Methylosarcina fibrata AML-C10: one gene and its partner. The protein of the gene in region 1 interacts with the protein of each later gene in a pairwise test. Links are inferred from orthologs where the notes say so. Each region holds a gene or a part of one and is shown in the gene's direction. Other genes may lie near its edges.

The links.
Region 2: the proteins of recA (region 1) and dprA interact in binary tests that used the Bacillus subtilis proteins (3 or more experiments, as listed by UniProt). The link is inferred for Methylosarcina fibrata AML-C10 from one-to-one orthologs.

Annotation. Positions count from the first base shown.
Region 1 is NZ_KB889965.1:2,095,427-2,111,039, reverse strand. The notes cover bases 4,894-7,670. They hold recA (recombinase RecA), read left to right. Parts: upstream 4,894-5,654; coding sequence 5,655-6,686; downstream 6,687-7,670. Other genes in these bases: alaS (alanine--tRNA ligase), read left to right, coding at 7,199-7,670; A3OW_RS0110045 (regulatory protein RecX), read left to right, coding at 6,705-7,187; A3OW_RS0110055 (protoglobin domain-containing protein), read right to left, coding at 4,894-5,131. Outside these bases: lpxB (lipid-A-disaccharide synthase), read left to right, coding at 1-290; A3OW_RS0110080 (hypothetical protein), read left to right, coding at 613-1,047; A3OW_RS0110075 (PP2C family protein-serine/threonine phosphatase), read right to left, coding at 1,164-2,780; A3OW_RS0110070 (SpoIIE family protein phosphatase), read right to left, coding at 2,777-3,397; A3OW_RS0110065 (anti-sigma regulatory factor), read right to left, coding at 3,385-3,786; A3OW_RS0110060 (STAS domain-containing protein), read right to left, coding at 3,779-4,156; more of A3OW_RS0110055, read right to left, coding at 4,163-4,893; more of alaS, read left to right, coding at 7,671-9,805; A3OW_RS0110035 (aspartate kinase), read left to right, coding at 9,818-11,038; A3OW_RS0110030 (hypothetical protein), read right to left, coding at 11,274-11,711; A3OW_RS0110025 (class I SAM-dependent methyltransferase), read right to left, coding at 11,893-12,645; A3OW_RS0110015 (aldehyde dehydrogenase family protein), read right to left, coding at 13,126-14,619; A3OW_RS0110010 (cytochrome-c peroxidase), read left to right, coding at 15,107-15,613. UniProt on the Bacillus subtilis protein: Multifunctional protein involved in homologous recombination, DNA repair and competence.
Region 2 is NZ_KB889965.1:3,813,306-3,829,077, reverse strand. Bases 67-3,002 are described here. They hold dprA (DNA-processing protein DprA), read left to right. Parts: upstream 67-976; coding sequence 977-2,029; downstream 2,030-3,002. Other genes in these bases: topA (type I DNA topoisomerase), read left to right, coding at 2,592-3,002; A3OW_RS0117880 (DUF494 domain-containing protein), read left to right, coding at 2,045-2,512; A3OW_RS0117890 (LysM peptidoglycan-binding domain-containing protein), read left to right, coding at 67-926. In the rest of the region: more of A3OW_RS0117890, read left to right, coding at 1-66; more of topA, read left to right, coding at 3,003-4,904; A3OW_RS0117870 (cold-shock protein), read right to left, coding at 5,138-5,344; A3OW_RS0117865 (CBS domain-containing protein), read right to left, coding at 5,494-5,904; A3OW_RS0117860 (P-II family nitrogen regulator), read right to left, coding at 5,901-6,251; A3OW_RS0117855 (DUF1538 domain-containing protein), read right to left, coding at 6,260-7,039; A3OW_RS0117850 (DUF1538 domain-containing protein), read right to left, coding at 7,036-7,764; grxC (glutaredoxin 3), read left to right, coding at 8,094-8,360; A3OW_RS0117835 (PA3496 family putative envelope integrity protein), read right to left, coding at 8,513-8,743; rimK (30S ribosomal protein S6--L-glutamate ligase), read right to left, coding at 9,054-9,998; A3OW_RS0117820 (hypothetical protein), read left to right, coding at 10,220-10,483; A3OW_RS0117815 (FAD-dependent oxidoreductase), read right to left, coding at 10,565-14,278; A3OW_RS0117810 (MFS transporter), read right to left, coding at 14,414-15,724. UniProt on the Bacillus subtilis protein: Protein that helps load RecA onto ssDNA during transformation. Binds cooperatively to circular ssDNA, is able to bridge different segments of DNA. Favors the loading of RecA onto SsbA- or SsbB-coated ssDNA and formation of RecA-DNA filaments.

The DNA of each region.
Region 1 (15,613 bases):
TGGCGCCGATGACTTATTGGCTGGGCCGCCTTCTGGTAAAAACGCCGTTCATCGGCTTGCCGAACATCGTCGCCGGCAAAGGCATCGTCAAGGAGCTGATCCAGCACGAGGCCAGCGCCGAAAATCTCTCGGCCGAAATCCTGAAAATCCTGACTGATGCCGATTACGCCCGGCAAATGCGCGGGAATCTGGAGGGCGTCAAGGCGCAATTAGGGCTGGGCGGAGGCTCTGAAAACATGGCGGAACTGGCTTTGGAGATGCTGACGGTTGAAAAACGCAACCCATCCTGAGCCGGATTTTTCCGCATGCCCGCTCAAAAGAAAAATCGGAAGAAGCGAAGGAGTGCGCATGGAACATTGAAGTCGGATGCCATGATTGCCGCATTCCGCGAATTCGATTTTCTTATTTTTGATCCGTCTCCCCTCAAGCCATTAGCAATTCCCGTATAAAAAATAATACAATTAAAGGGCCGATAGTGTCGTCGGTTTGAATGCATTCCTTTTTGTGTAATCGGACTATCTCAAACTTTTTTCCATGGATTTATTATTCAAGTACCTAGCGCTTTGTTTTTTTGTCAATAACCCGGCCGATTTAATTCCACCCAAATCCTTCATGTGGAAAAACGTGCTCTTTTATCTGGTTTCGGGAATGATCGTCGAAGGTTTGATCTCGGATCCCGCCGACGGCACGTTGGAAGTCGTTTTGAGAACCATCATGGCCTTTTCGACGGTCGGCGTCATCTTGCTGGTCCAGAAGAAATGGTATTACTACAATCAACTCTATACGGCCATTTTCGTTTGCGAGAATTTCATCATGACCCTGGCGACCGCCACCGAGGGCTTGTATCATTTGATGATCGTAAAGCATATCGATAGAGCGGAAGAAGTTTCGATTGGCCTCGGCATCGTCCTGGTGCTCTGGTATATCGTCATCATCAGTTATATTTTTCGGCAATTGCTGGAGTTTAAAATGAGTAGCAGCCTGCTCATGGCGTTCAGCTATTTCGTGTTGACCTACGGCATTCCGATGCTGTTTATGGATATATAAATTGACCGTTCGGGAAGTCTTGTCTTTTATATCGAGGCTTTCCGGCCGGATTCATGACGGTTCGTTTGAGCTGCGACGATCAACGAAAGGCCGGCTTCGGCGTTCCCCGAAATCCGTCAGATCGCCTTCAGAACCACCATCGACACGTCGTCTGCAAAAGAATTGCCTTCGCAAAAACTTTTAAGTTCCTTGACGATTTTGTTGATGATTTCTTGCGGCGCATGAGGGCCTTGCGTGGCCAGCAGCCGGGCCAGGCGCTCGGCGCCGAAAAACTCGCCGGCCGGATTCTGCGCTTCGGTGACGCCGTCGGTATAAAGCAGAACCAGGTCCCCCTGATTCAGGACGATGCTTTTCTCCTCGAAGACGATTTCCCTGGCCACTCCGAAAATGATTCCTTCGGCATCCAGCTCGCGGCAGACTTTCGCTCCTGCCGGCAACAGCAAAGGTCGGTTGTGGCCGGCGTTGGCGTAGCTCAGCCGGCGCGTGGCCGGGTTGTATTTCATGTAGAACATGGTAATGAAAAGCTCGGCGCGGTTCAGGTCTTCGTACAACAGGGCGTTTAGAACGCGCAGAATCTCTCCGGTGCCCGCCTCGGTCTGCAGCGCTTCCCCGTCGGCGGGAAGGTGCAGTGTGCGCAGGGCTTCCGCCTTCAGGGTGCTGCGCGTTTCGGCCATGATCAGCGCCGCTCCCATCGAATGTCCGGAGACGTCGGCGATCACGATGTCGATCGCGTCCTGGCCGTAAAAATAGTCGAAATAGTCCCCACCGACGTGGCTGGCCGGGAGACAGTAGCCGGCGATGACCACGCCGCTGACCTGCAATGGCGAGCCCGGCAGCAAGGAAAGCTGGATCTGTTTGGCGATTTCCATTTCATGGCGTTCTTCCTCGGCTTTGCGCAGTTGGGTTACATCGGTCTGGACGCCGATGTAATGGGTGAGATTCCCTTCGCTGTCGCGAACCGGAGAAATGAACAGCTCGTTCCAGAAGATCGTGCCGTTCTTTCGGTAGTTTTTTAACGTCGTCAGGCACGGCTGCGAGGTTCTTAGCGCTTCGCGGATGCTTTCGAGAGCTTCCGTGGAGGTTTCAGGGCCCTGTAAAATGCGGGGGTTGAGCCCGATCAGTTCTGCCTGGCTGTAGCCGGTCATCTGGGCAAAGGCCGGATTGGCGTAGATGATCGGATGGTTCTGTTTGCGGGCGTCGGTAATGATGATGCCGGCGCTGGAGGCTTCAATGGCGCGATCGCGCAGTTGCAGCCGCTCCTCGTAGCGTTTGCGCTCGGCGATTTCCGCCTGCAGCTCTTTATTGGCTTGAGCCAGCTCGGCGGTACGGAGACGAACCCGCTGTTCCAGCTCGTCGTGGGCTTTCTGCAGTTCGGCCTCGGCCCGCTTGCGCTCGGCGATTTCGCTTTCCAGCAGGGCGTTGAGCTGGCGCAATTCGTGGTTGGCTTCGCGGTAGCCGCGATGAGTCATCTCGAACGGAGCGAGGCTTTCGGCCCAGAATTCCGCCGCCATCGCGACCGTCCGGCGGGTTGCGGCGAGGGAAGTGTGTTGCTGTAAAGCCGCGGCCAGAGCGTCCCGGAAAATCGACTCCATGTCCAGCACACCCAATTCGGACTCGACCGCCTGATGGCCGAGCGCATAGGCGCGCTCGAGCCCGGCTTCTCCGCCTTCGACCAGATAGGACTGGAGGGCGGCCGTGTAACGTTTGATGAAGCCTTGTTCTTTTTCTGTCATGGCCGCTGACCCAAATAGCGAATGACGAGCACCAGCGCGTCGTCGGTGGTTTTGCCGAATCGGCCCAAAATGCGCCAGGCTATTTCCTGGACCGGTTGATATCTTAAAATCGGGTCCTGGACGGGCAGGCCATTTATATAATTGCCGGCGATCCCGTCCGTGGTAAATATCAGCAGATCCCCTGCGGTGACGGGAAGACGATAGGCGTGCAGCGGCGGCAACTGATAGCCCACGACGCCGCTTCGCGGCAACAGGCTGTCGTGTGCTGGCGGCCGAACGCTTATGTGCAGCAAATGCCCGTCCACATTGCCTACGCCGAGCCAGGTCATGCTGCTTTCGGAGGCGTTGATCGCGGCCAGGCTCATCGCCACCCCGCGTGTTCCCCGCAACTGGCGGTGGCAGATTTTCACCAGAGCAGCCGGTTCTTCATCGGCATGGCATTCCATCGTTGCAACGGCTATGCCCGCCGCCAGGCCGGCGGCTTCACCGTGGCCCAGGCCGTCCACGGCCGCCGCCAGAACGCCTTTCCGAAACGGCACGACGACCGCCCGGTCTCCCGAAACGCGCTGGCCCGGAAAGGTCCGCTCGGCGATGCCGTGCTCGATCAGCGCACCCATTTGGCGACTCTCACAGTCGTGCCCTGGCCCTGCTTGGAGACGATCTCGAATTCGTCCATCAAGCGTTTGGTGCCCGGCAATCCCAGCCCCAGTCCCTTGCCGGACGAATATCCGTCCTGCAGGGCCCGTTCGACATCGGCTATGCCGGGCCCCCGGTCGCGGGCGATGATGATCAGGCCGCGATGGCTACCCTGATTGATTCGAGACAGGGTCATCTCGCCCTGCCGGGCGTATTCGACAATGTTCCGCGCCAATTCGGAAATCGCCGTCGCGATCATCGTCAGTTCGCTGGTCGAGAATCCCAGCTCCTTGGCCAGTTGGCGAGCCCTTTGGCGGACGGTGACGATATCGGCATCCGACCGGATCGGCACCTGCACCACATCAGCCATGTTGATCCCGTTCCGGGTTTTGGTGTGCCAGGATCGTCAGCGCTTCTTCCAGATCCAGCACGGTTTGAATGCCCGAAAAGCGCAAGTCCAGTCCCAACTGAACCATGGCAAACGCTATTTCGGGCCGGATGCCGACAATGACGGTTTCGGCTCCCCGCAAACTGACCGCCTGGGCGATATTGCGCAAGGTTCGCGTCGCGAAGGAATCCATGACGTCGAGCAGCGTCACGTCCAGTATGACGCCTCGAGAACGGAACTGGCCCACTTGCTCGACCAGGGCATCCTGGAGTTCCAGCAATTCCGTATCGCTCAAATCGGGTTGAAGGCTCGCGATCAAATAAGGGCCTTGTTTCAGGATGGGCGTGTTCATAAATTTTTACGAATCGGTCTGATCTGTGTTTACGTCGCACACAGAGATCAATTGATAGCCGAGCAGGCGCTCCGCTTCTTCCAGTCCGCTTTGCAGATCGACCGTGGTTTTCACCTGACTCAAATCCACGCCGATCGCCACCAGAGCCTGCGCAATTTGCGACGACAAGCCGGTCAGGATAACGGTCGCGCCCATGAGCCGGGCCGCGCTGACCGTCTGCAACAGATGGTTGGCGACTTTGGAATCGACTATCGGAACGCCGGTAATGTCGACGATGGCGGCCTTGGCGCGGGTGGTGCTGATGCTTTCCAGCAGTTGCTCGGTCAGTTGATGGGCGCGGTAGGATTCGAGCAGGCCGACCACCGGCAGAATCAATAACCGTTCCCGAACCTGGAGCACGGGGGTAGGCAGTTCGCGCATGGCTTCCTGTTGTTGGCCGATCAATTGCTCGCGGCGGTTGATGTAGGTGTCGATCGCCAGACCGATGTCCAGAAAGATGATTTTCAATAGTGAAATAAAGGCTTTGAGCGCTTTTCCGGGTTCATTTTTGTAGGCTTCGAACAGATGGTCGGCCACGGTTCTGATGTAGAAACTGTACATCCCGAGATAGATTTTGACGGGCAGCCCGATGTACTCGTGCACGGCGCCGACCCGAAGGCGGTCCTTGACATACTCTTTATCGTATTCGCCTTGCGTGAGCCTGGAAAAATAAGCTTTCTGCGCCAGCTTGACCCGGTTGAGGAGGGCGGGATCGAGAAAAAAAACCCGCGTTTCCTCGAACGAGAGCAGATGCTTGTAAAACGCTTCGATGACCGGATCGGCGTAGTCCTGGGCCAGTTTGTTTATGCCGACCAGTTCTTCGATGTCTTCGTCGCGAAATTCCAGAAAGGCTTTCCGCTTCTCGATTTCCTCGGCGGTAATTCCCAGCTCTTCCATAAGCGAGTCCTCGGTATACGGTTTAATTTCTTCAGCCATGTTCGTTATCTCCGGTTCCTTGCGCTTATTAGGTCGAGCAGATCGGTTCGGTCCGGCGCTTGAAAAGCACCCGTTCGGCAGGCCGGACGGTTGCCTGTTACGGGTTGTCCCGGCAGGTCTAATGAATTTGTCCAGGGAATTTCCTTGTTCAAATTGGATCTGAACCCTAGGGCCTGGAAGCATCGTCGGGTCGGTTCAAGAAGTCTTTCCGAACCTCATGATTTTTACACGAGACGTGTTCATATAGCGCCTTCCCTCCGCCCATACGCGTCCCGGCCCATGATGGGATTGACCGGCATCGACGGTAATCGGTTCCCTCGGGAGCGATTCCGAGGGGCATGGAAATCAACGATCTTGTTGTGACAACCGGTTCGGATCGAGTTTGGGACGCTGCATCGGCGGAGGATTCCGGTTCCCGGCTGGAGCCAAATCAGTACTACCAGAATCAGCCCCCGTATGTCATAATAAGGGGTTAGGTTGTGTAATACTTCCTTTTATTCCATTTACTTACAGGTCATTGGCAATGGACGAAAACAGAAAGAAAGCGCTGGGCGCGGCATTGATGCAGATCGAGAAACAGTTCGGCAAAGGCTCGGTGATGCGCATGGGCGACGTGGCGGCCGCCAAGGATATTGAAGTCATTTCCACAGGATCGTTGGGTCTGGATATTGCTCTGGGGTGCGGCGGCTTGCCGCGCGGCCGGATTGTCGAAATCTACGGCCCGGAATCGTCGGGCAAAACTACGCTGACCCTGCAGGTGATTGCCGAAGCACAAAAGCTGGGCGGCACGGCCGCGTTTGTCGACGCCGAGCATGCGCTGGATCCGGCGTACGCTGAAAAAATCGGGGTCAACGTCGACGAGCTTCTGGTCTCGCAGCCCGACACCGGCGAGCAGGCTCTGGAAATTACCGATATGCTGGTCCGTTCCGGCGCGGTCGACGTCGTCGTGGTCGATTCGGTGGCGGCCTTGACGCCGAAAGCCGAGATCGAAGGCGACATGGGCGACTCGCACATGGGTTTGCAGGCCCGCTTGATGTCCCAGGCGCTCCGGAAACTGACCGCCAACATCAAGCGTTCGAATACGCTGGTCATTTTTATCAACCAGATCCGCATGAAGATCGGAGTCATGTTCGGCAATCCCGAAACCACGACCGGCGGCAACGCATTGAAGTTCTACGCCTCCGTCCGCCTCGACATTCGCCGCATCGGCGCGATCAAGAAAGGCGAAGAAGTGATCGGCAACGAAACCCGCGTCAAGGTGGTGAAAAACAAGGTGGCGCCGCCGTTCAAACAGGCTGAATTCGAGATTTTGTACGGCGAAGGCATCTCCTTCTTCGGCGAATTGGTCGACCTGGGAGTTACTTTCGGTCTAGTCCAGAAAGCCGGCTCCTGGTACAGCTACAAAGACGAAAAAATCGGCCAGGGCAAAGACAATGCCAAGCAGTTTTTGAGAGAACATCCCGAAAAAGCCAAGGAGATCGAAGAACAAATCAGAGCCGAAGCGTTCGGAAAAACCCTTGTGTATTCCGATAAACCGGAGCTGGACGAGGAATAATCCGAAGCTGCTTCGGACATGAGCGAGGCCGGCCGGGACATCAGGGACCACTGCCTGCGTTGGCTGGCGGCGCGCGAACACAGCCGGAAGGAGTTGCAGCAAAAACTGGCGGCGAAAGGCTTCGGACGCGATGAAGCGCTGGCGGTGATCGACGAACTGGCCGACGAAGGCTTTCAGAGCGATGCGCGCTACGCCGAAAGTTATGCCCGATCGCGTATTGCAAAAGGCTACGGTCCGATACACATCCGATATGAATTAAAGCAGGCCGGCATCGACCCGGGCAGGGAAGAGGCGTTCGCCTTTGATCTTGAACAGCTCGTCCGGGCCGCGGCCGGAAGCTGGGCGGAATTGCTGGAGCGGGTCTACGGCAAAAAATACGGACGGGAGAGAAAAATGGAGGCCAGGGAATGGGCCAGGCGCAGCCGGTTTTTAATGCAGCGTGGATTCCCCGTGGAAATGATTACCGAATTATTTGAGCATTTGAATATTAAATTGAGTTAACCGACGCAACTATGAAAAAGATGACCAGCGCAGAACTGCGCTCCGCCTTTCTGGAGTTCTTCCGGCAACGGGGACACACCATCGAACCGTCCAGTTCGTTGATTCCCGGCAACGACCCCACCCTGTTGTTTACCAACGCCGGCATGGTGCAATACAAAGACGTCTTTCTGGGCCGGGAGCACAAGGATTTTACCCGTGCGGCCACCAGCCAGCGCTGCGTCCGCGCCGGCGGCAAGCACAACGACCTGGAGAACGTCGGCTATACCGCGCGGCATCATACCTTTTTCGAAATGCTCGGCAATTTCAGTTTCGGCGATTATTTCAAGAAAGACGCGATTCACTTTGCCTGGGATTTTCTGACCGGGGAAATGGACATTCCGCCGCAAAAACTCTGGGTGACGGTGTTTGAAGAGGACAGTGAGGCCGAAAGCATCTGGCTGAATGAGATCGGCGTGGATCCCACGCGCTTTTCGAGGATCGGCGCCAAGGACAATTTCTGGTCGATGGGCGACACCGGCCCGTGCGGACCATGCAGCGAGATCTTCTACGATCACGGCGAATCGATACCGGGCGGACCTCCGGGGTCTCCCGACGAAGAAGGCGACCGCTACATCGAGATCTGGAACCTGGTGTTCATGCAGTACGACCGCGCCGCCGACGGCACCCTGACGCCCTTGCCGAAGCCTTCGGTCGACACCGGCATGGGGCTCGAGCGGATCGCGGCGGTGTCTCAGGGCGTGCACAGCAATTACGAAATCGATTTGTTCCAGTCCTTGCTGAAAGCGGCGGCCGCGCTGGCCGGCACCGACGACTTGAACCGGAGTTCGCTGCGGGTAATCGCCGACCATATCCGCTCGTGCGCCTTTTTGGTCGCCGACGGCGTGCTGCCGTCGAACGAAGGCCGGGGTTACGTGCTGCGCCGGATCATTCGCCGAGCGATTCGCCACGGCTACCGGCTGGGCATACACGACATCTTTTTTTACAAGCTGGTGGCGCCTTTGGTCGAGGCGATGGGCGACGCCTATCCCGAACTGAAAAACGCGCAGATGCAGGTCGAACGCGTTCTCAAAAAAGAGGAAGAACGCTTCGCCGAAACCCTGGGCCAAGGCATGAAGATTCTCGAAGTCTGCGCCGCCCGCCTCGAAGGCCGCGTGATTCCCGGCGATACCGTATTCCAGCTTTACGATACCTACGGTTTTCCGGTGGATCTGACCGCCGATTTTGCCCGCGAGCACGGTCTTTCGATCGATCATGCGGGCTTTGAAGTCGCGATGTCGGCGCAGCGGGAGCGGGCGCGTTCGGCCAGCAGTTTCGGCTCCGACTACGACCAGGACATCAAGCTCGACGCCGAAACCGAATTCACCGGCTACGATCAGGTGGACGACCGGGTAAAAATCCTGGCGTTGTACCGGCAGGGCCGGCCGGTCGATTCACTTCAGGCCGGCGAGGAAGGCGTGATCGTTCTGGACAAAACGCCGTTTTACGCCGAATCGGGCGGACAGGTCGGCGACTGCGGAAACATTACCGCGGGCAATGCCGTATTCGAAGTGTCCGACACGCAAAAGCAGGGCAGCCTGTTTTTGCATAAAGGCAAGGTGCAAGCCGGCACCTTCACCGAAGGGCAGACCTGCGATGCCAAGGTCAATGCCGCCGACAGAAGAGCGACCGCGCTCAACCATTCCGCTACGCATTTATTGCATGCCGCGCTCAGACAGGTGCTCGGCGAGCACGTGACTCAGAAAGGCTCGCTGGTCAATTCCGAACGCCTGCGTTTCGACTTTTCGCATTTCGAACCGGTGACGCCGGAAGAAATCGCAAGGCTCGAACAACTGGTCAACGAACAGATTCGCCTGAACGCGCCGGTATCGGCCGAAATCATGGCCAAGGACGAGGCGGTCAAAGCGGGCGCGATGGCGCTGTTCGGAGAAAAATACGGCGCCGAAGTGCGCGTGCTGAAAATCGGCGATTTTTCGACCGAGCTGTGCGGCGGCACCCACGTCCAGCGCGCCGGCGACATCGGCTGCTTCAAGATCGTCGGCGAGACCGGCGTTGCCTCGGGCGTGCGCCGGATCGAGGCGGTCACCGGACAAGGCTGCATCGACTGGATCGCGAGCCGCGACAAAGCGCTCGCGTCCATTTCGGGCCTGTTGAAAAGCTCGCCCGACAAAGCGGCCGAAAAGGTCGAGCAACTGCTCGAAAAAACACGCGCGCTGGAAAAACAGATCGAACGCCTGAACGCCAAACTGGCGAGCTCGGCGGGAGACGAACTCAGTTCCGGAGCGGTCGAGATCAACGGCATCAAGGTGCTGGCGGCCAAGGTGGACGGCGTCGACGCCAAATCGCTGCGCGATCTGGTCGATCAATTGAAAAATAAACTGGGCAGTTCCGCCATCGTGCTGGCGGCGGTCGACGGCGACAAGGTCAGCCTGACCGCCGGCGTATCGAAGGACCAGATCGGACGAATCAAGGCCGGCGATCTGGTCAATTTCGTCGCGACCCAGGTCGGGGGCAAGGGCGGCGGACGTCCCGACATGGCTCAGGCAGGCGGCAACGATCCTTCAGGTTTGGCCAAAGCGCTGGCCGACGTTCCCGCCTGGGTGCAACAGCAAACGGCATAAAGGATAGAGCGAATGGCATTATACGTATACAAGTTTGGCGGCACCTCGGTCGGTTCGGTCGAAAGGATCAAGGCGGTCGCCGAGAAGGTGAAACAGGCGCACGACCTTGGCGATCGGATCGTCGTCGTGGTATCGGCGATGAGCGGTGAAACCAACCGTCTCATCGCGCTGGCCAAAGACATTCAAAAGCAGCCCAACGCGCGCGAACTCGACGTACTCGTTTCGACCGGGGAACAGGTGACCGTGGCCTTGCTGGCGATGGCGCTGGAGGAAATCGGCTGTCCCGCGTATTCGTTTACCGGCGGCCAGGTCAAAATTCTGACCGACAGCAGCCATACCAAAGCGCGCATCCGCGATATCGACGATTCCCGGATGCGCGCCCGGCTCGATCAGGGCAATGTGGTCGTGGTGGCGGGCTTTCAGGGCGTCGACGAACACGGCAATATCACCACGCTGGGCCGGGGCGGTTCCGACACGACCGCAGTGGCGCTGGCCGCGGCGTTGAAGGCCGACGAATGCCTGATCTTCACCGACGTCGACGGTGTGTATACCACCGATCCTAGAATCGAACCCAAAGCCCGCCGGCTCGACAAGATCACTTTCGAGGAAATGCTGGAAATGGCCAGTCTGGGCTCGAAGGTGCTGCAGATTCGTTCGGTCGAATTCGCCGGTAAATACAACGTCGCGTTACGCGTATTATCATCATTTACAGAAGGTAAGGGCACGCTCATTACCTACGAGGACTCACAAATGGAAAGCGCTTTAATTTCAGGCATCGCCTTCAACCGGGACGAAGCGAAATTGACGATCACCGGCGTTCCCGACAAACCGGGCGTTGCGTCCAGAATCCTGGGCCCGATCGCCGAGGCCAATATCGAAGTCGACATGATTGTGCAGAACATCGCCGAGGACGACACCACCGATTTTACTTTTACCGTGCATCGCAACGATTATCTGCGGGCGAAGGAATCTCTGGAACTTACTCGTGCCGAACTCGGCGCGAAAAAAGTGACCGGCGACGACGCCATCGTCAAAATCTCCATCGTCGGGGTCGGCATGCGTTCGCACGCCGGGATCGCCAGCACGATGTTCCAGGCGCTGGCCTCCGAAGGCATCAACATCAAGATGATTTCCACTTCCGAAATCAAAATTTCGGTCGTCGTCGACGAGAAATATCTGGAGCTTGCCGTCAGAACGCTGCATTCGGCCTTCAAGCTGGATCAGGCTGCATAGGAAAAGGCATCCTCCGGCTTCCGTTTGGGTTGAATGGTCGTCTGGCTGGAACGGGTGCAGTCGCGTTATGGGATTGCATCCGTTCGTGTTCCAGGCGTATGCCGCGTTGTCGACGGGCTCGTCGCGGTTTGGATGCGGGGGCGGCAGATTCGAGGAGGCCGGTCGGATTGCCGTTTCAGGCAACCCAGCTGGGTCGTTAACGCCTTATGGCCAAAAAAGACAATTTGACGGGTCTTTAGAAGCAGAGAAGGAGAGCAGGGATAAGGATCGCATTGCCCATGGCGATCAGTTTGATTTTATTCGTCAAGGATTGCTCGGACCAATAAAGCAGCCAATGCGATTTGCTTTTTCGCCAGCGGAGGATCAGATCGTCCTTCAACCGGCGCCCTTTTTTTATCAACGCGGAGCCCAAATACCACAATCCGCCGGCAGCCATCGTCAACATCAGATAAAACACGATGACCTGGGTCTCGTGCCGGTCGGTATGGAATACGTGTTCAACGACGTGGTCCAGAGTGCCTTCGATGCATTCGAACAACAGATGGAGAAACTCGAACAAATGATGAACCAACTCGATCAACAGGCCGAAGACGACGTCGGGAATGCCGATGACAAGACCGATGCCGATCAAATAAGCCATGTAGACCGGTTTTAAACGAGTGGATTGGATCATGAATTTCTCTCCCGGTAAGCTGCCGTTGTGACTCCTAGTGTAGATAGGCCCGGGAAAAAGAATAAACGCCTACTGATAAAAATGAGCAGTGGTTCATATTTTAAAAAAACAATGATGCTCGGGCTTTCGGTGATCGGTGCCCTTAACGCGAAAAGACCGGTATTCCGGCAAAACCGTCTGCCTATGGCCCGGCTTTACCGGCGCTGACCAACGCATTCGAGCCGTCCCGAAAGTGGCAGGCGACGTCGTGGAAGCCGATCTCGACCATGGCGTCCAGCGCGGGCTTCAGGCGCATGATGTGCTCTTCGGACTCGTCGCTGAACAAGTGAACGACCCATTGTTCCAGGAGATCCGGGCGGTTCATTTCGAGAAAAACCCGGAAATAGCTTTTGACTTCTTCCTGGGTGTTTCTGAGCTGCTCGGCGGCATCGTCCATGGCATAGCGGTCGCCGTTGACGAAGAGTCCTCCGGGTTTGAGAACGCGCAGGATCTCTTCGAGCACTCGTCTCCGGTAGCCGTTTAAAAAATTGTGCAGTGTGTAGGCGCTGGCGACGACGTCGACCGAAGCCGCCGGCATCTCTTGCAAATAAGACAGCGCATCCTTTTCGATCAGGCTTAAGCGTCCACTCTCAAGTTCTCTCGCCAGGTTTTGCCGTGCCTGGGACAGCATTGCCGGCGCATTGTCGACGCTGACGATGTCGAGAATATCCCCGCACGCCGCCAGATGCGTCGTTGTGATGCCGGTGCCGCAGCCTATTTCCAGCAGCTTCAGACGCGAGTAGGAATAAGACGGCGACCAGGCGCCGACAAATTCGCCGACCCGCCGGCTGATCTCTGCGGCGGGCGGGCAGATCAGTTTGAGTATGTTGTATTCGTCGGCTATCGGACCGGCGAAGAGAAGTTCCGCTGTGTGCTCTCGGTTGTTCATTGGCATGAATGGCTCTCGGTTGAATCAGAAACCCGGCGCAGTGGCCGGTCTTCATAATTATATATTCGATTTATCGGGCCCGGGCGGTTTCGCGTCCTGGCTAGCCGATGCCGATCCGGAAGGTAAAAAAAAGGCGCTTGATTCTATACAGAATAGCGCCTGGAAGGTACAACACACGAGGAGAATGGTCTTACCGGAATGTAAGCAGGATTAATGCCAAGTTCTGAAAACGGCATAAAATGGCTTGTTTCTCGGCAAATAAACGGGCCGAATTGTGCTTAACCCGCATTTTGTGCACCAACATCGGGCTGAAAGACTCCTGAAGGCTGCTTTTGGGTGCGATGATCTTTCGGTTTGTCTGTACGGCCGGCTGGGCGGCCATCTAACCGAATCGGCCGCTCTGCCGTGGTAACGAAGTGATGGCCTGAGGCTGGGGAGTTCGGGCGGCTTTCACTTTGCGGCCGTTTGCCGGCTTGCTGTATCGAGTCAACCGATATTGACGGTGACGGCCTTGGCCTGGGTGTAGTGTTCGAGCACGGCGGAGCCCATCTCGCGTCCCCAGCCGGACTGTTTGTAGCCGCCGAAAGGCAGCGCGGCGTCGAAAATATTGTAACAATTGATCCAGACCGAGCCGGCTTGTAATTGATTGGCCAGACGATGGGCCTTGCCGAGATCGCGGGTCCAGATGCCCGCTCCCAGTCCGTAAATGGTGTCGTTGGCCTGGCGGATCAACTGTTCGTCCATAGCCTTGAACGGCATCGCGGTCACTACCGGGCCGAAAATTTCCTCCTGCACCACTTTCATTTGCGGAGTCGTATCGACCAGCACGGTCGGTTCGACGAAATAACCCGCGCCGAGACGCTTTCTGCCGCCGCAAACCGCTTTGGCGCCTTCCTGAAGGCCCGACTGCAAATAGCCGCAGACCCGGTTGAGCTGAAGGTCGGACACCATGGGGCCCATTTCGGTTTGTGGATCGAGCCCCGGGCCGAGTTTGATTTTCTCCGCAATCTCGGCGACGCCTTCGATCACTTCATCGAAAATTTCTTTGGCGACATAGAGCCTCGAGCCGGCGATGCAGCATTGGCCGTGATTGAAAAAGATGGCATGGGCGGCGCCCGGAATCGCTACGTCGAGATCGGCATCCTTCAGCACGATATTGGGCGATTTGCCGCCCAGCTCCAGCGTTACTTTTTTCAAATTGCCGGCGGCTGCCTTAACGACGAGTTTGCCTACTTCGGTCGACCCGGTGAAAGCAATCTTGTCGACCAGAGGATGCGCCGCCAGCGCGGCGCCGGCGGTTTCGCCGAAGCCGGTGATGATGTTGACGACGCCGTCGGGAAGGCCGGCTTCCAGCAGGAGTTCGCCTAAACGGATTGCCGACAACGGCGTTTCCTCGGCCACCTTGAGCACCACCGTGCAGCCGGTCGTGAGCGCCGGCGAGAGTTTCCAGGCGGCCATCAGGAGTGGAAAGTTCCAGGGAATGATCTGCCCGACCACGCCGACCGGCTCCAGGCGGGTATAGCAATGAAAATTGGCGTCGGGCAGATAGGGGACCGAGAGCGGAATCGTCAGGCCGTGCAGTTTGGTGGCCCAGCCCGCCATGTAATGAAAAATGTCGGCCGCCAGAGCCACGTCCGCGCTGCGGGCGACCGTCACCGGCTTGCCGTTATCCAGAGCTTCCAGTTCGGCCAGTTCGTCCGCATGTTGAAGAATCAAATCGCCGATTCGCCAGATCAGCTTGCCTCTGTCCGATGGCGTTATGTTGGCCCAGGCTCTGCTTTCCAGGGCCTGCCGGGCGGCGCGGACCGCCTTGTCGACATCCGCCTGATCGCCTTCGGCCACATGGGCGATGATCTCGGCGGTCGCCGGATTGGTGACCGGAAACGTCTTGCCGGAGACCGCGTTTTCCCAGCGCCCATTGATCAGAAGCTGCTTGGGAGAACGGATGAATTCAACGGTTTTTGAGCTTAATTCGGCCATGGGGAGATCCTCCGTATGCCTATCAGGGAGTGCCGTCAGTATACTCGTCTTGATTTCCAAAACGCTATCTTCTATTTCTTTTAACGACCAGTGCTTCGATAAGATTGAATTCAGGCCGTCTCACGGGACTTTTTGCCGGAGCGTTTGAAACCTTGAAAAGTTTTATATAGACCCTCGCAACGTGTTTTTTCTCCCATGGCAGGTCTGGGGTAAAAGGCTCTCGCCGGGTTTCGGCAAGGCGCCGGCGTTCCCGCCGCATCCATAAATTGATTGTATCTTTTCGAATGAATAATTTAAAATTCTGAGGCTAATAAAAGATCGGGAACTGTATTGAAGCTCTTTTATTCAGTGCGCGGATATGGAACTCTTTTGCCCTAACGCTGTGTACAACAGGATGATGAGCCGCTGACTATCGCGCTTCTGGAGGATAAGGGTGCCGGATTCGGCCGCAGTGCAAGTTTTATAATAATTATTTTGGGAGAATAGTATGTTTAAAATTCGTTCGCTGGTAACAGCGTTGACATTAGCAGGTTCGGTTTCGGCGGCCTACGCTCTTGAGGCCCTGCCGACGGAAGCTCCGGCTCCTGCCGACAATCCCACGACGGAAGCGAAAGTCGAACTGGGAAAAATGCTGTATCACGATCCGCGTTTGTCTTCCACCGGAACGGTATCGTGCAACTCCTGCCATAATGTCATGCTGGGCGGTGAAGACAACCGGCCCAACTCCATGGGTGTAAACGGCCAGACCGGAGGCAGAAGCGCTCCGACGGTATGGAATTCGGCATTCAATCAGGTTCAATTTTGGGACGGCCGGGCGGCCAGTCTGGAAGATCAGGCGGCGGGCCCGGTCACCAATCCGATCGAAATGGGGATGAAGAACTGGGATGAAGTGGTTGCCCGCCTGAAGACCATCGACGGCTACCAGAAAGCCTTTACCGAAGCATTCGGCGACAATTCGATCTCCAAGGACAACGCCACCAAGGCGATCGCGGCG
Region 2 (15,772 bases), 1.7 Mb from region 1 along the record:
CCCAAATCAAAAATCCCCATCTGATTTATCCGGGCGATACGGTGTATTTTTCGATTGTCAACGGCAAACCGCAACTGAGCTTATCCAAAACCGCTCCTCTCGCCGGACCGGCCTCCGATGCTCCCTGCGTGATCAGCGAGGAAGACGTCAAAAGCGGCCGGACAAATTTTGCCGTTTCCGAAGGCGGCAAACTCAAACCCTGCATTCGGGAAACGGGCATAAAACAAGCGGTCAAGCTGATACCCGCCGATACGATCGCCAAATACCTGACGTCTCCCAGGGTAGTCGGCAAAAACGAGCTGGACAAGGCGCCCTACGTCATCGATTTTGCAGGCGAGCATCTGATCGCAGGCATCGGCGACAAAATCTATGTCCGGTCGATCGATGCCGCTACCAGCCAGTCATTTACCGTCTATCGGGCAGGGGATACGTATACCGATCCCGAAACCCGTGAAGTCCTCGGTTATGAAGCCGATTACATCGCCGATGCCTCGCTGCTGCAGCCCGGTGATCCGGCCACTTTGTCGATCACCAAGGCGAGCGGCGAAATTCGCATCGGCGACCGGATCATGGAAAACTTGAACGAAGAAATTATTCTGAACTATTTTCCCACTCCTCCGGAAGAAAGTATAAAAGGTAACATCATTGGCGTACTCGACGGCGTTACTCAAATCGGACGATACAGTGTCGTCGTGATCGACAGAGGCACCAGCGACGGGCTGAAACCCGGCCACGAACTGGACATCCTGCAGCACGGCAGAGTCAGTCCCGATCCGTACAGCCGGGTCAAGAACGATCTGGTTCAACTTCCCGATGAGATGGCCGGCAAGCTGATGGTGTTCCGTTCTTTTGAACGCATCAGTTACGCTCTGGTCATGGAAGCTCATCAGGCCATTCACGTTTTAGACAAAGTTCAAACTCCCTGAAAATTAAGACTCGACATTTCGAACACGAAATCAAATATTGGCTGGCGCTGTTGCGCACGCCGGGCATCGGCTGCAAAACCTTCCTGAGGCTGCTCGAGACGCATGCGCCCAGCCAACTTTTTGAGGAATCGGTCCAAGCTCTTTCCGCATTGGGCCTGAAACCTGATATAATTCACGCAATCAAAAACCCGGACTGGTCCACGGTTGATCTCGACCTTTCCTGGCTGCAACAAGAACACAACAATCTCGTAACCTTCACCGACCCGGCTTATCCGCCGCAATTAAAGGAAATTTCCGATCCACCTCCCGTACTTTTCGTCCGCGGCGATACCGGCCTGTTATCGCGTCCGCAAATTGCCGTCGTCGGCAGCCGTAACCCTTCTTCGCTCGGCTTGGAAACCGCATTCAATTTTGCCCAGTCGCTGAGCCGGTACGGTTTTGTCATCACCAGCGGTCTCGCCCTGGGCATTGATGCGGCGAGCCATCAAGGAGCACTGAGCGGTCCCGGCCAAACGATAGCCGTTGCAGGCACCGGACCGGACCGCCTTTATCCCGCAAGGAACAAGGAATTGGCCGGCAAGATCGTGAGTTCCGGCGCCATCGTCTCGGAATTTCCTCCGGGAACGCCGGCCAGGGCGGATCATTTTCCCAGGAGGAACCGCATCATCAGCGGGCTCTGCCTGGGCTTGCTGGTGGTCGAGGCGGCCAGGGAAAGCGGATCGCTCATAACCGCCAGGTTCGCGCTGGAGCAGAACCGCGAAGTATTCGCCATTCCGGGATCGATTCACAATCCGTTGGCCCGCGGCTGCAATGCCCTGATCCGGGAAGGCGCGAAACTGGTAGAATCCTGTCAGGACATTCTTGAAGAATTAAACCAATATAATCAGCAGGATAATAAATATACACCTGCCGATACGCAATCAACACTTGACCTGGAGCAACAAACATTATTGAATCTTGTCATGTTCAGCCCAACATCTATCGATACGCTGGTTGAAAATTCCGGTGAAACCGTTGAAGTAATCTCCTCAATGTTGCTGATTCTGGAATTGCAGGGTTACATCGAAGCCACCCCCGGCGGTTGCTATACTCGACTTAAATAGGCGGAAATAACCTTTATGAAAGAAAATATTTTTGATGTCCTGATGTATTTGTTTGAAAATTATATGGAAGACGAAATTGAAATACTGCCGGACAGCGACGTGATCAGAACCGAATTAATGGAAGCGGGTTTTGATCAACTAGAGGTGAGCAAAGCCTTCGACTGGCTGGAATCGCTGAGCGTGCAACGCGCCATCCGGCCGACAGTGACCGCGGCGTTCCGTATCTTCTGTCCGGAAGAAAGAGAAAAGCTCGATCTCGACTGCCTCAATTTCATCATGTTTCTGGAACACAGCGGAATCTTGAACCCGGCCAATCGGGAAATCGTCATCGACCGGGTCATGGCTCTGGAAAATGAAGAAATATCGATCGAAAAACTGAAATGGATCGTATTAATGGTATTACTCAGTCAACCGGACGAAGAAATTGCATTTTCCAGAATGGAAGACATCGTCTACGATCTGGTGCCGGCCTATCTGCATTAATTAAATAAATCGGGTCAAAGGCGAAAGGCAAATCAGCCACAGTTTTTTCTGCCAACTTTCACCTTTCCTTACGGAATAAATGAGCAAGAATCTTGTCATTGTAGAATCGCCTGCAAAAGCCAAAACCATAGAAAAATATTTGGGCAAGGATTTCCAGGTATTGGCTTCCTACGGTCACGTGCGCGATCTCGTGCCCAAAGAAGGCGCCGTGGATCCTGAGCATGACTTCGCGATGAAATACGAAGTCATCGAACGGAACCTGCGCCACGTGCAGGCCATCAGCAAAGCCCTTAAATCCGCCGATGCCTTATACCTCGCAACCGACCCGGACCGGGAAGGCGAGGCCATCTCCTGGCATCTTTACGAATTGCTGAAAGAAAAAAAGATTCTCAAGGACAAGCCGGTGCACCGCGTCGTTTTTCACGAGATTACCAAAAAAGCGGTGACCGAAGCGATCGCCAATCCGGAACATCTGTCCACCAATCTGATCAATGCCCAGCAGGCGCGCAGAGCCCTCGATTATCTGGTGGGATTCAATCTGTCGCCGTTATTGTGGAAAAAAATTCGCAGAGGCCTTTCGGCAGGACGGGTGCAAAGCCCCGCGCTGCGGATGATCGTCGAGCGCGAACAGGAAATCGAAGCCTTCAAGACCCAGGAATACTGGACGATCGAAGCCTTGCTGACGGCCCAGGAACAAAACTTTAAAGCCAGGCTGACCCACTTCGACGGCAAAAAACTGAACCAATTCAGCTTCACCGACGAAGTCTCGGCCGAGAAAGCCAAACGGACTCTGCTCGATGCGGCGGACGGAAAGCTGCTGGTCGCGAAACTGGAAAAAAAGCAGCAAAAACGCAACCCGGCCCCGCCATTCATTACGTCGACCCTGCAGCAGGAAGCCTCCCGCAAACTGGGCTTTACGACCAAGCGCACGATGATGGTCGCCCAGCAGTTGTACGAAGGCATCGATATCGGCGGCGAAACCGCCGGCCTGATCACCTACATGCGTACTGACTCCGTCAATCTGTCGGTAGAAGCCGTTGCCGAAATGCGCAAACTGATCGCCGAAACCTACGGCGCCGAAAACGTTCCTAAAGAACCGCGTCTTTTCAAAACCAAATCGAAAAACGCACAGGAAGCACACGAGGCGATACGCCCCACTTATCCCGGATACTTGCCGAGCCAGCTCAGGGCCTACCTGAGTGACGAACAATTCAAGCTGTACGATCTGATCTGGAAGCGGACCATCGCCTGCCAAATGATTCAGGCGACGTTAAACGTGATCGCGGTGGATCTGACCTGCGGCGACAACGGCCAACACGTGTTCAGAGCCACCGGTTCATCGATCGCCAATCCCGGATTCATGGCGGTGTATCTGGAAGGCAAGGACGACACCGCCGACAGCGACGACAAGGAAAGTTTCTTGCCGGTATTGGAAGAAGGGCGGCCGGTGCCCTTGAACGACATCCTCGCCGGCCAGCATTTTACCGAGCCGCCGCCGCGTTACGGCGAGGCCAGCCTGGTGAAAGCTTTGGAAGAGCATGGCATCGGACGGCCTTCCACCTATGCGTCGATCATTTCCACGCTGCTGAATCGAGAGTACGCCACTCTGGAAAACAAACGCTTCTATCCGACCGACGTCGGCCGAATCGTCAACAAGTTTCTAACCGAACATTTCACGAAATACGTCGACTACGATTTCACCGCGAAACTGGAAGATGATCTGGACGCCGTTTCCCGCGGCGAAAAAGACTGGATTCCGTTGATGGGCGAATTCTGGCGTCCGTTTACGTCCTTGATTCAGGACAAGGACGAAAGCGTCCAGCGAAAGGACGTGACTCAGGAAGCCATTGACGAGACTTGTCCGGAATGCGGCAGTCCGTTGTCCATACGCCTTGGCCGCAACGGCCGGTTCGTCGGCTGCACCAATTATCCGGAATGTTCGTATACCCGAAATCTCAATGAAGACGCCAAAAGTCCGGACGAACCCGAAGTGGTGGAAGGACGCACGTGCCCAAGCTGCGCTTCGCCGCTGGTCCTGAAGGCGGGCCGCTACGGCAAATTCATCGGCTGCAGCGCCTATCCCAAATGCCGCTATATCGAGCCTCTGGAAAAACCTCTGGACACCGGAGTCGAATGTCCGCAGTGCAAAAAAGGCAGTCTCCTGAAACGCAAATCGCGCAACGGCAAAATCTTTTATTCCTGTTCGGAATATCCCAAATGCAATTACGCACTCTGGAATGCGCCGTTCAAAGAAACCTGTCCGGCCTGCCAATGGCCGATTCTGACCATCAAGGAAACCAAACGGCGCGGCGTCGAAAAGGTCTGCCCTCAGAAAGAATGCAGTTATGCCACGCCATATGAAGGCGATCCCGCAGACGCTTCGGGACCTTAAGCCGTTGCCGCCATTCCAGGCCGGCTTTGTCCGCACATAAATCCGAAAAATAAAAACAAGAGTGCGCGGCCTTGTCTGTTCCGTCCGGCCGATCTTTCACCGATAGCGGAATGGGCTCTATTCCTTACGACCGAGGAACCGGCAAACCGGCCAAATCGCAGCGGCTACAAGAAATTGCTCAACCGCTGGATTCGGCAGGCCGTCGGGTTTTTTGTCGAATAAACCCGCTGCCGTTATTTGGAAGGGCAGACGTTGACGGCAGTCAATCCCTTGGGGCCGGATTCGATGTCGAAAGTAACCGCTTGACCAGGAGTCAGGGTTTTAAATCCTTCTCCCTGAATTACCGAATGATGGACGAAAACATCTTCCTTGCCTTCTGCAGGTTCAATAAAACCAAACCCTTTTGTGTTGTTAAACCACTTAACAGTGCCTGTTGCCATTTTGAACTCCTGGAATAAAAACTTACGGTTAATACAGAACAACAACATTGATAATCGGATCACCTACTTACCCCATTAGGAACTTCCACTCTTCAACATCCTTACTCTGCAAGTTGAAAATTGTACTGCTATTTTGTATCCGATGCCATTTATTGAGTCAATTTGTACAGTCCGTCCAAAACCAGGGAATTGGGGCTGACGATGCCGATCACCTTTTTGTTTTCGACCACCGGTGCCCGCACCAGATTGTAGTTTGCGAACAACCTCGAGCAATAGCGGATGTCCATGTCCGGATGGACCGAAATGACCGGTTTGGTCATGATTTCATAGACGTTCACCCGCTCCGGGGCTTTGTCTTTGGCCAGCACATGCCGCGCAATATCACCGCAGTTGATCAAAGCGTATTCATCGTCGTCATGACGCTTGTTGACGATCAACACCGACGTCTTCAATGTTTTCATTTTGTTCAAGGCATCCCGCACAGTGGCGATTCCGTCGATCGTACCGAAGTCGGTTTTCATGATGTCCCTGACCCGGATAATAAGGCGATTTTCAATCATATAGTCCCCTCGAGTTCTTGAGTTAATGCTTCCACCTGATGCAGGACGCCGATCGCATCCTCGACATCGATCTGGAAGGCGATGCCGGTGCCGGGTTTGTTGTCGAAATCCGCCACAATGGCAATTTTTTCCAGGATATGCCGGCTGATGTGTTCTTCGACCAGCAACAACAGGACGTCGCGCTGCGCTTCCAGAGTCAGGCCGAAGAAAGTTTTCGATTGCTTCATGCCCTCGCCGCGGGCGTTGCTGATCACGGTTGCGCCCTTGGCTCCGCTGTGGCGGGCGGCATCGAGCACCAGGTCGGTTTTGTCGTCTTCGACGAACGCTATGATGAGTTTGAAATGCATGGATTACCTCACGAATTGGAAGAAAGGCCGCTTTTGTTGAGCCATTGGGCAACTTGCGCATAGCCCAGTACCGAAATGACCGGAAACAAGCTGGCGAAGGCGATCAGACCGAAACCATCCAGAGCGGGGTTTCGGCCGGGCAAAGCGGTGGCCAGCCCCAGACCCAGAGCAGTCACCATGGGGACGGTTACCATGGAGGTCGTAATGCCACCGGAATCAAAAGCCAGGCCGATGATTAACTTAGGAGCGAAGCGCGTCTGTATCATTACGATAATATAACCGCTTATGATGAACCAATAGAGCTCAGAGCCTGTAACAATCCGAAAGGTGCCGAGGGCGATCCCGAACCCGACACCGACCGCAACAGAAATTCTTAACCCCCAAGCCCGAATCGTCCCTCCCGAAATTTGTTCGGCTTTGAGGGCAACAGCCAGAAGCGCCGGCTCGGCCAACGTCGTGGCGAAACCAATACTGGCGGCGAATAGATATACCCAGCGATAAGTCTGCCAGGAAAGGGACTCGTCAAGCGCACTCACACCCAAAAACTCAGGATCAGTCAACTGGGTAGCCATCAAATTTCCCAAAGGGAACAAAGCCATTTCCAGCCCTTCCAGAAAGAAAACAATTCCCAACAGAACATAAATAAAACCAAAGACCACTTTCCTGGGATGCGCCAGCGGCCTTCTGATCACCAGCAATTGAAAGCCGATCACGGTCGCAATAATCGGCAAGATATCCCGGCTGACGACCAGCAATTTGAGGCCAAAATGAACTAACCACTCGGTCATGCCGCCATCCCGTAAATCATGACGAAAATCATCGGCAACAAGGAGGCGAAGATGATTAACCCGAAGCCGTCCGTTATGGGATTGCGGCCTTTGATGACGGTAGCCAGACCGACTCCCAGAGCGGTCACCAGCGGAACGGTGATGCTCGACGTAGCAATGCCGCCCGAATCATAGGCAATGCCAATGATCTCGGACGGAGCAAACTTCGTAATGACGGCGACACAGACATATCCCACGAAAACGGGGTAATGCACCGGCCAGCCGCGGATAATCCTTAATACGCCAATCAAGATGGCCAAGCCGATAGAGAAAGCGACGGTAATACGCAACCCCAGCGCATAACTATCTTTCGCTGCGTCAGTGGCATCGATCAGATGATCCTCACTGGCAATATTCGCCGCTTCCCTGGAGACCGCAATCAGAGCCGGTTCGGCGATGGCCGCGCCAAAACCCAAACAGAAGGCGAAGACCAGCAGCCAGAACAGGCTGCCTTTGCGGGCAAATGCGTAAGCCATGTCTTCACCCAGCGGAAACAGACTTTGCTCGAGTCCCTGGACAAAAAGAGTCAGACCGAGAATTACGAACAGCGAACCCGATATTAACCGCTCCAGATCAGGAACCGGCTGTTTGATCACAAACACTTGAAAGACCAGAACGACGGCAAAAATGGGCACCAGATCCAGGAAACTGCTGAACAGGTATTTGACAAAACGGAAATTCGGCATGAAGCGATCGGTTTCTTTTTCTCGGGACAGTCTGATTGTATCTGAAAAAAGAGCGGCAAATCTACCGGCAGGCGGGTTGAATTAGATCCAGACCGCCCCAAAATTCTTGAACAAGCGCATGGAGAGAAATCCATTCCAGACACTGTCTGAGATTCGCAAGGCTCATGGCCTCAGCGATGGCCGGACGATTTTTCGTCATCGGTTGGCAACATGACCGTGATGGAACCGGTCCGTCTCGACTTTCTGGAATTTTCTTGCGCTCCGGTTGACCCGCCCGGCGCCATCCTCGACAATTTCGCCCCCGATCGAACACCTTTTCAGACTTATTTATGAGAACTGACGTCGTCATTTATACTACCCGCATTTGTCCTTATTGCATCATGGCCAAGCGCTTGCTGGATAAAAAAGGCGCCGGCTATACGGAAATCGACGTCGGGTCGAATCCCGGTCTGAGGGAGGAATTGATACGCAAAACGAAACGCAGGACGGTCCCGCAAATTTACATCGGCGCTCTGCACGTCGGGGGATTCGACGAACTGTATGAGCTGGAGCGTCTCAAGAAACTCGACTCCTTATTGGGAATTGCCCCTCAATAACGAATGTCCGGGCTGCCTGACGCGTCGACGTCATCAGAAACGAAGATTTTGAATGGAACTCTTACGAAAGGGTACTCCCGGCTTTTCGGCTTGACCGGTGCTTCCCGGGCAGTTCCGGATAGCGCTCAAGGTTGTTTAATTTTTCTTTGCGCTCAAAAATCAAACTCGGATTCATCGAAATCATCCAATTGTTCTTTCAGCCGCTTTTTTTCCCAATAAATTTCTATTTTTCTGCGCGCGCTCGCTTTTTTCGCGTCCTTGTCCGCGCCTTCCGCCAAATTCGGAAAATCGGTGTCGTCGGTAAAATCATCGTCGTGATAATCCGAGCCGGAATCCTGCCGAACCGTTGAAACGATGACCGCTTGTTGCTGTGCTTTTGCCATTGAATACTCCTTAAAATTAAGGTTATCAGAATAATCGCAGAGCCCGGAGAGGAAAAATCCGGTAAAAACCCGGATCCATCGCCTCGCCCTGCCGGTTGTTTGAAATAAAACTTCGGTTAACGGATACAATGGCGATTCGGCAAAGCTATTTCAAGGAGGGAAAAATTTCGCCGAATAATCGTACATTTCCGGAAAAAACAGCCGGCTTTTGAACCAATAGCGACAGAAGCCTTCCTTGCCCGGAAAGAAGTGCATTCGAACCTAATGCGTTATCCCAACCCGATTACAGGGTATACAAATCGAAGATGCTTTAGCCTTTTCCGCGAGTGCGGGTCCGCGGCGACGGCTGGGAAGAGGGCTTTTCTTTAGTCGATTCCAACGTTTTGAAACGGTTTTCGATGAATTCGACGATCAATCCGGCGACGTCCTTGCCGCTGGCGGCCTCGATGCCCTTCAGTCCCGGCGATGAATTCACTTCCATGATGACCGGCCCTCGAGTGGAGCGCAGCATGTCCACGCCGCAGACGTTCAGCCCCATGACTTTCGCCGCCCGCACCGCGGTCGAGCGCTCCTCGGGCGTCAGCCGGATCAGCGAGGCGGTGCCGCCGCGGTGCAGATTCGAACGAAATTCGCCCGGCCGGCTCTGCCGCTTCATCGCGGCCACGACCTTGTCGCCGACCACGAAACAGCGAATGTCGCTGCCTTCGGCTTCCTTGATGAATTCCTGCACCATGATATTGGCCTTCAGCCCCATGAACGCCTGAATCACGCTTTCGGCGGCGTTATGAGTTTCGGCGAGCACCACGCCGATCCCCTGCGTGCCTTCCAGCAACTTGATCACCAGCGGCGCGCCGCCCACCTGTTCGATCAGATCAGTGATGTCGTCGGGATTATTGGCAAATCCGGTCACCGGCAGGCCGATGCCTTTTCGGGCCAACAGTTGCGTCGAGCGCAGTTTGTCGCGCGCCCTGGAAATCGCCACCGACTCATTCAACGGCATGACGTTCATCATTTCGAACTGCCGCAGCACCGCCGTTCCGTAAAAAGTCACCGAGGCGCCGATGCGGGGAATGACCGCGTCGAATCCCGTTAAATCCTCGCCCCGGTAATGTATCGACGGATTATGCGAGGTGATGTTCATGTAGCAGCGCAAGACGTCCAGCACCCGCACTTGATGCCCGCGATTTTCCGCCGCCTCAACCAGCCGGGCAGTCGAATACAGTTTGGCATTGCGGGACAGAATGGCGATTTTCATATTCAACGGATTCACAAGCGGTTGGCAATAGTGGGGAGCGCTCGATGCCCTGGGGTCTGAATCGAACCGCATCGCGCGCTCCTGAATTTATTTCCGAAAAAACATGTCCTCGCACGGCGGCAGAAACCTTTCAGAAATCGATGGCATTATACCCGCAAACAGTTTAGACTTCGCTCATACCCTGGCTTAGTTCCTTTTATTTCGCACGAACGAGGTGGACAATGACGGTAAAACAAGACTTCGAAAAACTGATAGAGAAGCTGAAAACCGAACGGGATGAAATCAGCTTGAAGCTTCATCTCGCCTCGATGGAAGCCAAGGAAGAATTTGACGCGGCTGAAAGCCAATGGAGCCAGATCCGGCAGAAAGCGGCCGATATCGCCGACGATACGGTCGAAACCTCCGACGAATACATCGCCAAAGCCAAAATCATCGGAGAGGAACTCAAGGAAGCCTACAGCCGTATCGCCAAGCGTTTGTCATAGGCCGCACTCTATCAACGCCGCCGGAACCTTGTCCGGCGGCGGCTTGAAATCGGCTTTCCAAAAAGGAAAGCCGACCGATTCTCAATCCGTGCCTTCCGCCGCTTTCCGTTTTTCCAGCAGATAATCCAGCCACAGATTCGATAATTTTTCCTGCACCGTATTTTGCCTGAGACGGGCATTCAGATGCGGGAAATCCACTTTGTCCAGATCCTGATCCTGGTTATAGCAGGAATAGACGAAATATTCCTTGCCGCTTTCGGCGTCCACGTGCTTGCACAAGCATTGCGCGCAAATGCCTTTCATCATGCACTGCATCGGCGAATTGATCGAGCCGACCGCATGCTGCACCTTGCCCAGGTACGGCTTCAGGACATCGTAACGGGCATCCTTCACCGCGGCCATCATACGGTCGGAACCGATGACGATCAGATGGTCGACGTCGCTCAGCGAAATCGGCGTATCGCCCAGTTCGCCCTTCGCATAAGCCAGCATGCATTCAAGGATGTTGCCGATGAAGGTCTTGTCCTGCGGACGCGTCGTCTTGAACGGTTCGGCTCCCGGCGTGTTGTCGACCGACCAGATAATGATGTCGGAAGCGGCTTCGATGTCCTCGATCTTGAAAATGTCCCGGCGGTATTTGTAGCCGGCAAAATAAATCACTTTGTTGCCGGCGGCGCGCAGCGCCTTGCCGATCGAGAACAGCACCGCGTTGCCGAGGCCGCCGCCGATCAGCAGCACCGTTTGTCCGGTCGGAATCTCGGTCGGCGTGCCGGTGACGCCCATGATGATCAACGGATCGCCGACCTTCCAGGTCGCGCACAAACGAGAAGACGATCCCATTTCCAGCGCGATCAGCGAGATGGTGCCTTTTTCCTTGTCGACCTCCGCGCCGGTCAACGCCAGTCCTTCGGCGGCCAGAACGGTGCCCTCGACCACCGGAGCAAGCGCTTCGAAATTCTGCACCCGGTAAAACTGGCCCGGATGGAATTTTTCCGCCGCCATCGGCGCTTTCACGACCACTTCGATGATGGTCGGCGTTAGCCGGTTGATGGCCACGATGGTCGCGGTGAAAGCCTCGTCCAGCTTTGCGAACAGCCGTTTCAGCGCGGCGTCGCGCTCGGCCTGAGCGGCGGGATTCAAACTCGCCAGTTCTTTTTCAAACAGTTTGACGACATACGGATAACCGTTTTTCGCGCTGGCCATCGCCTTGACCACGTTGCCGGCATAAACCGGATGGTTGTCGCCATAAAAGCTGATGAATTTGCCGTCTTTTTGATACGAAGTCAACGGCGCCGGCTTGCCGAGCTTGGGCGCGGCTTCATCGTGCATCGGCACCAGTTCGACCTGACCGTCGGTCCATTCCGGCTGGTAACGCTGGAAGAACCATTTGTCCATGACGAACGTATCGGGGTATTCGCTCTGGTAAATCGTATTCGGCGACGTGCCCGCGGCAATGTAGAGATTGCGCAGCGGCACCCGGACGGCGTGGCCCTTGCTGGTCCAGCGGCCGTTTTCCAGCGCCAGCTTGTCGAATTCGACGGCTGAGAGGTGACCGAACTCATCGGGCACGGCAGCGATGGGGCTCATGCCTTCGGCCAGCGCAATGCCTTCTTCCAGCGCTTCGGAAATTTCCTCGTGGTTTTGCCGGTAGGCCGGCGCATCGTGCATGCCTTTCCGGTAAAACAGCGTAACGCCGCCCCATTTTTCGACCAGAGGCTGAAAATTCGGCTGTTCGCCCGCGGCCTCGGCGCGTTTGCGCTCGGCCCGAATCTCGCGGCCGTGCCTCAGAAACTCCTCCAGAATGATCTGTTCTTCCCGGTCGTAGCGATTGCGCACGGCGGCTTCTCCGTAAACCGCCGCCAGCGTTTCGTAGCGGTTCAGGATCTTTTCGACCTGCACCGGATAATACGCCATCAATTCGGTCGCGGTATCGATCGCGGTCAGACCGCCGCCGATGACTCCGGCCGGCAGGCGCACCTGCAGATTGGCCAGCGACGACGATTTGGCCGCGCCGGTCAATTGCAGCGCCATCAGGAAATCGGACGCCTTGCGGATGCCGCGCAGCAGATTGTTTTTCAGATCGATGATGGTCGGCTTGCCCGCGCCGGAGGCGATACAGATGTGATCGAAACCCAGCGCCCAGGCGTCCTCGATCGTGACCGTGCCGCCGAAACGCACGCCTCCATAGGCGCGGAAGGAGGCGCGGCGCAGCAGCGTCAGATAAATGACCTTCAGGAAATTTTTGTCCCAGCGAACGGTGATGCCGTACTCGGCGACGCCGCCGAACCCGGCCAGCACGCGCTGGTCGAGATCTTCGTAGAGTTCCCTGAAATCGGCGATCGGCATCGGCAGGCTTTCCGCATCGCCGGTCAAAGCCGACGGCAACGGCTCGAGCTTCAGGCCGTCGATGCCGGCGACGCCGAAGCCTTCGTTCAACAGATAGTGGCTCATCGTGTAGCCGGCGGGACCCAGGCCGACCACCAACACGTTCTTGCCGTTGTAAGGCAGCATGACCGGCCGCTTGACGTTCAGGGGATTCCAGCGGGTCAACAGACTGTAAATTTCGAAACCGTACGGCATGAACAAAACGTCGGTCAGCACGTTGGTCTCGATCTGCGGAATGTTGACCGGATCGGTCTTCTGATAGATGCAGCCCTTCATGCAGTCGTTGCAGATCCGGTGACCGGTGCCGGGGCACATCGGATTGTCGACGATGACGATCGCCAGCGCGCCGATGTTGTCGCCGTTCCGTTTGACCAGGTGCATTTCGGAAATCTTTTCGTCGAGCGGGCAACCGGTCGTGGTCACGCCCAGCGGGTCGACTTTGAAGGTATTGGTTTTCTTGTTGCGCATGCCTTTCGAGCAGGAGTCGGTGTCGCGCTCGTGGCAGTAAATGCAATGGTCGACCTCGGACAACACTTCGCGCTGATTGAAGCGCGGGTCGGTCAATTTGAACCCGTCGCGGCGGCGCCGGTGCGCCAGCTCGCCCATCCACGCGGTGAATTCGCCCTTGTCGACGGTGTCGTGTTCGACCAGATGATCGAAATCGCGCTTTTCGGGAAACTTGAAACTGAGCCAGTGGTCTGCGATCTCGGGATTGTGCTGAGCAACGAAGCTCCAGCGCTGGACCAGATCCATCAGGCCATTGACGAAACCGGCCATATCCGGCGCCGCGATGACGTCGGCCAGCTCGGACGAGGCTTCCGCATGATCGGACAATCGGCTGCGCAGACTCGCCGCCGCCTCGTCGGCGTTCGGATAAGTGCCTTCCTTGCCTTTGGCGATCGCCTTGTAGTGCGCCGCCAGCAATCCTACGGCCGCGCCGGCGCGAGCCACCCGACGCTCGGCGTCGCTGTCCCGGTCCGCTTCCGGAAAAGCGGCCGCAATCAGCAAATCGAAACGACGCTGGATCGCCGCGGCATCCCAATCGGCGATGGACTGATCCTTGAACGCCAGATTCAACTTGCCGACCACTTCGTTCTTGTAGGTAAAAATGGTCTCGAATTCTTCCCTGATTTTCGCAGCCTGCACCTGATGCTCGCCTTCCACCTTGAACAGCCGGGCGACGAACTGGCCGACATAGGGCCCCATTTTTACCATCAGATCGGAAATCGCTTCCGCCGACATGCCTTCGCCCTGGCACTGGCGATAAGCGGCAAACTTGTCAAAAAGCTCAACGTCATGCTTTTTTACTGAAGCATCGAACACATCCATTAAATCTTTCAGACGTGCGGCATCGTATAAATCCGGATAGCTAAAGCCGGGAATTCCAAGCGTAAGGTTGTATTGATCCATAGTATCTAGTTCGATTAGCTCAAGACAGCGCAAACAGACCTAAAACGGGGTTATTTACACTTATGAGAATTGCTGAAGAGGAAAAATTTAACCGTTTATTGTAATAAAATCCGGTTGACTTTTCCATAGCTAATCTTATCGCCTCCTAAGATCGATACGGCCCGTGTCCGTTCGCCGACTCAGCGGCTTGGCAGCAACAAACACCAGCAGCACACCGGCCGCCAGGATCAACGCCAATATCGGCAACGCCGTTTTGAAGTCGCCGGTCGCGGTCTTTAGCCAGGCCACGAAATACGGCCCGGCAAATCCGCCGAGATTGCCGACCGAATTGATCAAGGCCAGGCCCGACGCACGGGCCGCGCCGTCTTTCAGCAACGCATGGGGCAGGGTCCAGAACGGCGCCAGAATGCTCCAGATGCCGGCGGCCGCCACCGTAATCGCGATCAGCGCCCATACGGGCGACTGAAGATGGGGGCTCAGTGCGAACGCGGCCGCCGCCGTCCAGCCGCAGAGCACGATGTGCCAGCGGCGCTCGGAAGTCCGGTCGGAATGCGCGCCGACCACCACCATCGCGATCACCGTGACCAGATACGGCAGCCCGGTGAGCAACGCGGTGCGCACGTTGTCGAGCCCCGACCAGCTCTTGATCAATTGCGGCAGCCATAGGCTGATGCTGTAATAATTGACGACCACGGCAAAATACAGCAAGGCCAGCAGCCAGACTTTCGGATGCAGCAGCGCCTGTTTCAGCTCCGAGGCATGAGCATGGGAAGCCGACTTTTGCTCGGCCGCCAGCGTGCGCTCAAGCCAGGCTTTTTCTTCCTCGCTGAGCCAGGACGCATGCGCCGGCCGATCGGTCAACCAGAAATACAAAACGACGCCGAAGACAACCGAGGGAATGCCTTCGACCAGAAACAGCCATTGCCAGCCCTGCCAGCCCATAAACCCATCCACGCTCAGCAACAAGCCGGCGAGGGGAGCGCCGATCAGGCCCGAGGCCGCGGTCGCGGTAATCAGCACGGCGCCGAATTTGGCCCGGACCGGCGCCGGAAACCAGTAGCTGAAATAAAGAATCAAGCCCGGGAACGATCCGGCTTCGGCGATGCCCAACAAAAACCGCAGGATATAAAAATCGCGCGGCGTTTCTATGAACACCATCGCGCTGGAAATCAGCCCCCAGGTGATCATGATCCGCGTCAGCCAGATTTTGGCGCCGACTTTTTCCAGAATCAGATTGCTCGGAATCTCGAACAGGGTATAACCGATAAAAAAAATGCCGGCACCGAGCCCGTAAACGGTATCGCTGAACCGAAGCGCTTCCTTCATCTGCAACTGGGCGAAACCGATGTTCATGCGGTCGAGATAGGCCAGAATATAGATAAGATACAGCGGCGGCAGCAAACGCCAGGCCAGTTTGCGGTACAAGGAGGTTGCGTTCACGGGCATCGGAATTCGGACGGGAAACAGGAAAGAGAAAGGATTATAAAAGGTTGC